Regions from separate parts of the Clostridium ljungdahlii DSM 13528 genome, predicted to be linked through region 3. Evidence: riboswitches for the same ligand, from Rfam matches in the RefSeq annotation. Region 3 holds a riboswitch; each other region holds the start of a gene.

Region 1 (3,285 bases), 2.2 Mb from region 3:
TCTTCTGTAAGGGTATATGGATTTTCTTTCACAATACTTATAGAATCTGCTCCAAATTTTTTATGTATTTTAACACACTGACTAGGAGTTATTCCATAAGTTTGCAGAAATATCATTATATTTCTCACTTCATTTTGTTTAGAATAGGATTCCTCTATTAAAGCTATTTTTTTTGCTCCTATACCTTCTATTTCTTTTAATCTTCCTATGTTATTATCCAATATTTGAAGGGTATTTTCACCAAACTTCTCTACTATTTTCTTTGCTGTTACTGGACCTATGCCCGATATTATTCCAGAGGCCAAATATCTCTCTATGCCAATAGTAGTACTAGGTATTATCTCTTCAGAAGCCTGAACCTTAAATTGATTCCCAAACTGAGGATGAAGAACCCATTCCCCTACAGCCTTCAAATTTTGTCCTTCAATTATATTAGGTATACATCCTACTATAGTTACTTCATCTTTATTTTCTCTTATTTTAGCAACTACATACCCATTATCTTTATTTTGAAATATTATACTTTCTACAATTCCTTGTAATTCTTGCATAGAATCTCTCCTACCCTTATTTGCAAACAAAATCATATATTTATAAATAATTATACCACATTAAACTTTGTCTTAATCCACCATACTAAAAAAGCTCTATATCATTTTACAATATAGAGCTTTTCATTATTTACATATATTTTTTTATTTCTTCAACCTTATCTAGCCTTTCCCAAGGTACATCAATATCAGTTCTTCCAAAATGTCCATAAGCCGCAACTTGCCTGTATATAGGTCTTCTAAGATTTAAATCTTTTATTATAGCAGCTGGTCTCAGATCAAATACCTTGTTTACTATATCTACTATTTTTTCTTCCGGTATATTTCCTGTACCAAAAGTATCTACAGTTATAGATACAGGCTTTGCTACACCAATGGCATAAGCAAGTTGTATTTCCAACTTATCTGCAATACCTGCAGCTACTAAATTTTTTGCTACCCATCTTGCAGCATAAGCAGCAGATCTATCAACCTTGGTTGGGTCTTTACCAGAAAAAGCACCGCCGCCATGTCTTCCATAACCACCATAGGTATCTACTATTATCTTTCTTCCTGTAAGTCCAGAATCTCCCTGGGGACCTCCAACAACAAATCTTCCTGTTGGATTTATGAAATACTTAGTTTTATAATCTAAAAACTCTCGTGGTACAACAGGTCTTATTACATTGTTTATTATATCTGTTTCAATTTGTTTTCTAGTTACCATTTCATCATGCTGAGTAGATACTACTATGGTATCAACTCTAACTGGCTTATTGTCTTCATATTCTATAGTAACTTGAGTTTTTCCATCCGGTCTTAGATAATCTAAAACTTTATCTTTTCTAACCTGTGCTAATCTCTTTGCAAGTTTGTGAGCAAGACTTATTGGCATAGGCATATATTCTGGAGTTTCATTTGTAGCAAATCCGAACATCATACCCTGATCTCCAGCACCTATAGCTTCTATGGCCTCCATTTCGCCTTCCTTAGCTTCTAAAGCTTTATCGACTCCCATAGCTATATCAGATGATTGTTCATCAATTGAACTTATTACTGAACAAGTCTGGCAGTCAAATCCATATTTAGCTCTAGTATATCCTATTTCTCTTACAGTATTTCTAACTATTTTTGAAATGTCAATATAACAATTGGTTGATATCTCACCCATAACCAAAACCATACCTGTAGTAGTTGCAGTTTCACACGCTACTCTTCCATAAGGATCTTGTTCCAGTATGGCATCTAAGATAGCATCTGAAATCTGATCACACATTTTATCTGGATGGCCTTCTGTAACTGATTCAGATGTAAATAGTTTTCTCATTTTCTATACCTCCCATGTAAAAATATACTTTTCTTACAATAAGTGAATTAATTCTATTGCATTAAATGCTAATTTAAATCCTATATTCACAATATAAACTGAAATACCTAAAGTGGCATATCAATTAAAAAAACCTCTTCGATAAGAAGAGGTTAAATAACTTAACTACTCTCTTATCTTGCAGAATACTGCAGGAATTGGCACCTTGGTGATTTTCACTGGTTGCCGGGTTTCATAGGGCCTTGTTCCCTCCGCCTCTCTTGATAAGAGCTATAATATAATTTTTTGATTTATTAAGATTATAAAATTTTTATAAAATAAAAAACACCTAAAAGTGCCTTTATATTTATGGTGGAGGAAGATGGATTCGAACCATCGAAGTCACTGACAACAGATTTACAGTCTGCCCCCTTTGGCCACTCGGGAATTCCTCCGCATTTGGTGCTGGCAGTAGGAATCGAACCCACGACCTACTGATTACAAGTCAGTTGCTCTACCTGCTGAGCCATGCCAGCTTATTCTATTATTATTCTAAATGGTGGGCACAATAGGGCTCGAACCTATGACCCTCTGCTTGTAAGGCAGATGCTCTCCCAGCTGAGCTATGCGCCCTTATATTTATGGTGGAGGAAGATGGATTCGAACCATCGAAGTCACTGACAACAGATTTACAGTCTGCCCCCTTTGGCCACTCGGGAATTCCTCCATGTTTGGTGCTGGCAGTAGGAATCGAACCCACGACCTACTGATTACAAGTCAGTTGCTCTACCTGCTGAGCCATGCCAGCTTATTTTATTACCCTACGCTCTTTAAAACAAGAACGTACTCAACGTAAATTAGTATACAGTTTTATTAACTTATTATCAAATTTAATATATGATTAAATTTTAATATTATATATATCTTTCTCCATATTTCTCTATATTTCTTTCAAAATCATATTCACTTAATTTAACTTTAATAATTTGTATAAACTCATCATATAAATTATATATAGTGTTCTTCACAAGTACATACATAAAAGAAGGTGAATATATTGAATAAAGCAAAAACTAATTATAAAGATCCCTTAGCATATTACAAGCTTGCCTATTTTTTAAAAAATTACATTAATAACGATACCATAATTGTATGCATTGGTACAGATAGATATATAGGGGACTGTCTGGGTCCCTTAGTAGGTACACTTTTAAAGTGCAAACATTTTCCTCTACCTGTCTACGGTACAATCTCAGATCCTATACATGCTTTAAACATTGAAAGCAAACTGAATAAAATAAATTTACTTCACCCGCATAAAAACATTATAGGAATAGATGCTTGCTTAGGTGATCTAGAAACTATAGGCGATATTCAAGTAAGAGACTTTCCAGTTCATCCTGGCAAAGGTGTAGGGAAATCTCTCCCGGATGTAGGGAATTCCTCAAT
Region 2 (3,285 bases), 1.2 Mb from region 3:
AGGGTTGCTGCTATAGTTATTGCGATGTCTGCCATTAGAACAGATTTGCCTATGCTTATTTGAGTGTATTTGTTTATTATTTTTGCAATTATATCTGTCCCACCAGTAGAGGCGTTTAAGTTAAATACAATTCCCATACCTAATCCACATATGAGTATGCCTAATATAAGTTGAATTAAAGTATCATTGCTGAAAGGCTTTATATTGGGATATATTTTTCCCATTAAAAGTACAAGAGCGGATATAGAAAAACTACAAAATATGGTCTTACCACCAAACACAGGTCCTATTACAATTATACCAATGGTAAAAAGTATAACTTCCATGCCCATCATTAAAAGGCCTATTGGAATATTTGGAAATATACTGTTTATAATTATAGCGATACCGCTTGTTCCTCCAGCTGCTATATGATTTGGAGCTAGAAAAAAATAAGTGCCAAAAGCTACGAAAAGTGAACCTACTAGTATAAGAAAAATATCTTTCAAATTTATTTTCATAAGTCAAAGCCTCCTATATATAATTTCTATTTAATTTCGTAGTTTATTCATCAAAAAAAGCACATAAAATCCAAGTAAGAAATTCTTAGATTTATATGCTCTCATTACACACAAATTCATTGTGAGAATGTCTTTTCAAATTTACTTCCAATAATATTATATAATGATAGATATTTTAATGTCAATATGATCTTAACGTCACATTATTTGCGGAATATGGGTTTAAATAGTATGCATAATAAGTGATTTCGTCATTTAACTTGTATTATTTAATTAGTAATATTATAATAAAATAGTAAAGTAAATAAATGTATAAAAGCTATTAAACTTATACAAAATTTATCAAGTTTTGCAGCAAAGCCTTATCAATGAATCTTACTTAGTGAAAGTGTTACAGTAGGTAGCCATCAGATAAAATTTAGAATAGTGGGTGATTTTTTTATGCAAGATGTGATTCTTACAGAATCAGGTAAAAAAAAGTTAGAAGATGAATTAGAATATTTAAAAACAGTTAAGAGGGTAGAAATCAAGTTAGCGTTGAAAGCAGCACGTGCACAAGGTGATTTAAGTGAAAATGCAGATTATGATGCTGCAAAAGATGATCAATCTATGACTGAGACTAGAATACAGGAACTTGAAGCTCAGCTCAAGAATGCAGTAATAATCGAAAGCTCTTCGGAAGCAGATGTATTCGATATAAATAAAACCGCATTAGTAAAATTTTGTGACGTAGATGAAACTGAAGAAGTTACCTTAGTTAGTACAGTAGAAGCAGATGTTAAGAATATGAAGATAAGTATAGAGTCTCCTTTAGGAAAGGCACTTTATAAACTAAAAGTAGGTCAAAAGGCAACTGTGGCATCTCCTGATGGAAGTTATGATGTGCAGGTTGAAAAATTATTGTAAAATAAGTGTGTTGAATGTTTTATTTTTATAAGTTAAATTGATGAAAATATGTTGACAAATAATTAGCAGTTTGCTACAATTTATTAAATTAAATATTAAGTTCTTATCAAGAGCGGCAGAGGGACTGGCCCTATGAAGCCCGGCAACCTGGATGTAATCCAACGGTGCCAATTCCAGCAGGTATTACCTGAAAGATAAGAAGTGGAAGAATATAAATCTTCCTGTAGACTTATCTACAGGAAGATTTTTTTGAGTATAAAAAATAATATTAAAATTTATTTGGACGATTCAATAAAGGACTTCGATTATGTTTATCCTGCAGCAGGATCTAAAGAATATGCACTTAAAATAAGTCCCTCAGAAATAAGTGAACTTACAAAAGGAGAATGGATAGATGTAGGAGAATAAAATATCTATGTAGGTATTTTAAGGAAAAATAAACTTATACTCCGAACATTTTTTACAAACACAAGTCCGGTTAAATATTTTGATAAGTCTAGATAAAAAATTCTAAAAAAACTAAGAACTTTTGAAAACTCGTACCTCAAACAATTCAAAAACCCTAAGTTTTTACGAATTTTTTACTAAGACTTATGTACAAAATATTTAAATGCACTTGTTTGTTGTAAAAATGTTCTTACGTATAGGTTTATTTTTAAGTTAAAAAACTATAAGATATTTATAAGTTCAACCTTCACTTTTAAGTTATATGTATTTTAATTTAAAACTACCTTTTCTTCTTGACGGAAAATCCGAATTTGCCTAGAGGTTTTGAATTTATAGGAAAGTATTCTCCGTGAGAATAACATATGAGATTAGCTTTTTCTAAATGTATTTTCCTCTTATTGTCTATTAGATTTTCATCTACGTGAACCGATAAAATTTCAGCTATAAATAAATGATGGCTTCCAAGAGGAATTATGCTTTTAACCTTGCATTCCATGTTAACAGCACATTCTTTTATGCAAGGAACAGATATTTTTTCACTTTTTTCTAATTCTAATTTACATTCTTTTATTTTATTAAAGTCTCTGCCAGATTTTACACCGCATAAATCTACAATTCTGGTTAAATTTCTAGAGGGAAGGTTTACTGCAAATTCCATTGTCTCCTTTATGTATTTATAGGATAATCTCTCTGGTTTTATAGCTATAGTAATCATAGGTGGTTTAGTACATGCAGTGCCTACCCAGGCAGCAGTGAACACATTTATATCGCTATTTTTACTTTTTGAAGTTATAAGTACTGAAGGTACAGGATTCAGCATACAACTGCCTTTAAAAAATATTTTAGACATTGTAAATCTCCTTTTCTATTAAAGTATTGCTTTAAAATCTATTTAATATGAGGTATTATGGTAAATATTATTATGATAAAAATTTTTGCAATTTTATATGTGTATATATAATTTAGAAACAATATTTTTAAATTACAAAAAGCCCCAAAACCCTTAAATTGAGACGTATTCCTTGGGACATAGGGCTTAATTGTTTTATTATAAGACGTTTAAATAGTATACTTAAAGTAAACTAATGAGATTTTTTGCTTTTAGCCACTTCAACGGAAACTCTTCTTCCCTGAAGTTTTTTACCATTAGTTTTTTTCAATATAATAGAAGATACTCTTTCTGGGACATTTATAAATGTAAATTTATTTAGTATATCTATATCACCTATTTCATAGGCTTCGACTGAAGATGTTTCACTTATAAATTTTAAAAGTTTTCTAGGAGTTAAATTATCCATTCTACCTATTGAGAGGAATAACCTAACATCTTTTTCATCTACAGTTAAGGAATTTTCCTTATAATCAAAGCTCAATTCTTTGTCAAAAATTATTTTCATAAGAGCAGCTGCTACGTCTACTAGATTGTATTCTT
Region 3 (3,285 bases):
ACTTATCATAAATCCTTCCTCCCCAAAATAAATAGTTTATAAAATACTTTTATGAAGCTTATGCATATAGATATAACATTTAATGCATTAAGTTACTTTATTAATGTAAAACGATTTCTTTATGCTCTAACATCATAACAAATTTAGTGTATCAAACATTTCTTTTTTTGTCAAAACACTTGTTAAAATTAAAGTCATATGTTTTAATTAACTTTTTAAAGTTCAACATTTATTTTCCTTTAAGGAGCTTATAAGATTATATTATGCATTATTTGCATGATATTCTATTAATCACTTGTAAACAGATTAATCATTTGTAAATATAAAACTTAAATGTAGATTTAATAATATAAGACATTTGTGAAATTAAAATAAGGAGCATGCCTAGATTTGTGTAAATCAATCCAGATATGCTCCCGAAATATACTAGTTCGCTAAGTTAAAAACTTTCAATGGCCCTTTTAGCCCACTCTGAGTCTTTATACATAGCTCTTCCTACACCTATGAGATCAGCTTTTACATCTACAAGCAGTTTCTCTGCAGCCTCAGCCTTTGTAATACCTCCAGTTAATATAACAGGTATTGATACAAACTGTTTCAAACTTCCACTGAGTTCTGAAAAATATCCCTGAGAGTTATTTCCCGGTACAGTAAATCTGCAGAACCCTCCTGAAATATCCAAAACATCCAATCCCGCTTTTTCAAATTCACAAACCGCAACTTTACTATCTTCAAGTGTAGTTCCACCTTCCATATAATCAGAAGCTCCCAATCTCATGAAAATCGGATATTCAGGTCCTACAACTTCACGTACTGCCTCTATTATTTGCAAATGAATTTTAATTCTATCTTTTACATTATCTCCACCATATTCATCAGTCCTTTTATTTGTAAGTGGAGAATAAAATTGATTCAAAAGATATCCATGAGCAGAGTGAATTTCTACTCCATCAAAACCAGCTGCCTTTACACGAATAGCAGCATCACTAAAGCTTTTAACTATATCCTGAATTTCATCATAAGTAAGTTCTCTTGGAATACCTGATTTCATAAAAGGATTTTCCACAGCTGAAGGCGCTAACAAAACACTTCCTGTAACTGCCATAGTAGTTGCGCTCCCCGCATGGTTAAGCTGCATAACTGCCTTGCAACCGTTTTTATGAATGACACTAGCTACTTTTCTTAGGCCTTCTATTGTACTATCATTTGCCACAGAAAGCTGGTTCTTACTAGCTTTTCCCTGCTGTGCAATAAAGCTGTGTTCAACTATAATAAGTGATAAATATCCTCCTCTAGACTTTTCATCATAATGTTCTAAGATCTTACTACTTACTTTTCCATCATCTTCAGATTTCTCTGTAGCCATAGGCGGCATAATTAATCTATTTTTTAAAACTAATTTACCACTGTTTAGTGGCTCAAGTAAATGTGTCATAATTTCCCTCCTGCATCTAAATTTAACTTAAATTTTATCATAGCAGACATTAAAAAACAAGTAGTGCTTTTTTGTGACAAATTTAGTGTTTAAATTATACATTTATAAAGGAATTTAAGAACTCATTTATAGTTCAACTATATAAATTACAACTTTAATCTTTCAAAAAAGTTATTGACAACAGGATAACCTTGGTAGTATACTACTAACTAAATTAAATAAAATCTTATCAAGAGAGGTTGAGGGACTGGCCCTATGAAACCCAACAACCAGCATTTTCATTTGTTTTCATTTGAATGTATTGGTGTTAATTCCTGCAGATTATTTCTGATAGATGAGATAATTGATTTTTAATATCATGATATTAAAAGGTCATTTTTCTTATCTTATAGAAAAATGACCTTATTTTTCTATAAGATAAACCATTCGATTTGCGCAAATCAAATATTCTGATAAGATTTCCATTTGATTGATAAAAGTACAAATAAAACCCTATTCGCTAAGGAGTGAACAGTATGAGTAAAGAAAACTCTAAAGGCATTAATGCCCTTAAAAAAAATCAACTTAATTTTGTAGAAGTTATTGCTCTTTCAGTTGCAATAATAGCACCTACTTTTGCTATGTCAATGAATGTAGGACTTATGGCATCAACAGTATCTTACTCTGTAAGTGCAGTATTTGTTATATCAACTATATTAATGGGCTTTGTAGCCGTATCTTTTATAAAATTCAATGAATATTTTCCATCTGCAGGTTCGGTTTATACATTTACAGAAAAATCTTTAGGTAAAAAAGCTGCTTCAATATCAGGATGGGCTCTGCTCCTTACCTATATAGGATTTTCTGCTGGATGTTCTTCTGCTTTTGGATCTCTTTTTTCTAGCTTTATTAAAGAATTAACTGGAGTAAGCATATCCTGGATTATATTTGCACTGATTTGTGAGGTATTTATATGGTTTGTATCCTATACCGATGTAAAATTAAGTACAAACATTATGCTTGTCATAGAAGCTGTATCAATCCTCCTCGTAATATTGCTTTCAGTGGTCATTCTTGTAAAAGTTGGTTCAACAAAAGGATTAAGTTTAGTTCCTTTTAAAGGAAATGGGAATAAATTTTCAAATTATGGTACTGGAATCGTATATGCAATACTATGCTTTGGTGGTTTTGAGGGAGCATCAAGTCTTGGTGAAGAAAGTAAAAATCCTAAAAAATCAATACCTCTTGCAATTGCAAGTACAGTTGTTGTAACCGGACTTATATTCGTATTCGTAAGTTATGCTGAGGTTATAGGATTTGGAGTATCGGCTTCAGGAATAGGGGCACTAACCAAGTCCTCATCTACTATAGTAGATCTTTCTAAAAATTATATAGGAAGTGTATTTACTATATTAATTACACTAGCTATCAGTATTTCTGCTTTTTCAACTGCTTTAGGATCTATGACTGCAGGTTCAAGGCTTTTATATTCAATGAGCAAAGATGGTAATGTTCCAGAAATTTTTTCTAGTGTACACCCTAAACACCATACTCCTTATGTAGCTTTAAACATCATACTTGCAATAATAATAATTCCTGTTTTAGCACTTTTTAAACATGATGGAGTAGAAGTATTTGGATATATAGGAACAATAGGTGCACTTGCCTTACTTGTTGCTTACTTTATAACAAGTTTGGGTTCACTTATATACTTTGGGAAGAAAAAAATATGGACATGGCAGCTTATTATACCAGTTATAGCTCTACTCGTTTTAGCATTTACCTTTTATTCAAATATTTATCCTATACCAGCCTTTCCTAATAATATATTCCCTTATATAGTTTTGGCATGGATAATAGTAGGTTTTAGT

Evidence for each region. Region 3 has a riboswitch for S-adenosylmethionine ahead of CLJU_RS11930 (APC family permease). Riboswitches for the same ligand answer to the same signal wherever they lie in the genome.
Region 1: linked by a shared signal. The riboswitch ahead of metK (methionine adenosyltransferase) and the one ahead of CLJU_RS11930 (APC family permease) in region 3 are both predicted to bind S-adenosylmethionine.
Region 2: linked by a shared signal. The riboswitch ahead of CLJU_RS22665 (YbaK/EbsC family protein) and the one ahead of CLJU_RS11930 (APC family permease) in region 3 are both predicted to bind S-adenosylmethionine.

The regions. Positions count from the first base shown of each region.
Region 1 is NC_014328.1:256,062-259,346, reverse strand. Features, by position in the region: gene recD2 (SF1B family DNA helicase RecD2) at 1-551, opposite strand, end outside; gene metK (methionine adenosyltransferase) at 682-1,857, opposite strand; SAM riboswitch class I at 2,028-2,127, opposite strand; tRNA gene CLJU_RS01255 (tRNA-Tyr) at 2,207-2,291, opposite strand; tRNA gene CLJU_RS01250 (tRNA-Thr) at 2,297-2,372, opposite strand; tRNA gene CLJU_RS01245 (tRNA-Val) at 2,394-2,469, opposite strand; tRNA gene CLJU_RS01240 (tRNA-Tyr) at 2,479-2,563, opposite strand; tRNA gene CLJU_RS01235 (tRNA-Thr) at 2,569-2,644, opposite strand; gene yyaC (spore protease YyaC) at 2,894-3,285, shown strand, end outside.
Region 2 is NC_014328.1:3,864,801-3,868,085, reverse strand. Features, by position in the region: gene CLJU_RS17460 (YitT family protein) at 1-500, opposite strand, end outside; gene greA (transcription elongation factor GreA) at 942-1,406, shown strand; SAM riboswitch class I at 1,507-1,607, shown strand; gene CLJU_RS22665 (YbaK/EbsC family protein) at 1,656-1,814, shown strand; gene CLJU_RS17450 (flavin reductase family protein) at 2,134-2,703, opposite strand; gene CLJU_RS17445 (DEAD/DEAH box helicase) at 2,936-3,285, opposite strand, start outside.
Region 3 is NC_014328.1:2,685,438-2,688,722, forward strand. Features, by position in the region: gene CLJU_RS11920 (SLC13 family permease) at 1-9, opposite strand, end outside; gene CLJU_RS11925 (NADH:flavin oxidoreductase) at 440-1,435, opposite strand; SAM riboswitch class I at 1,659-1,776, shown strand; gene CLJU_RS11930 (APC family permease) at 1,951-3,285, shown strand, end outside.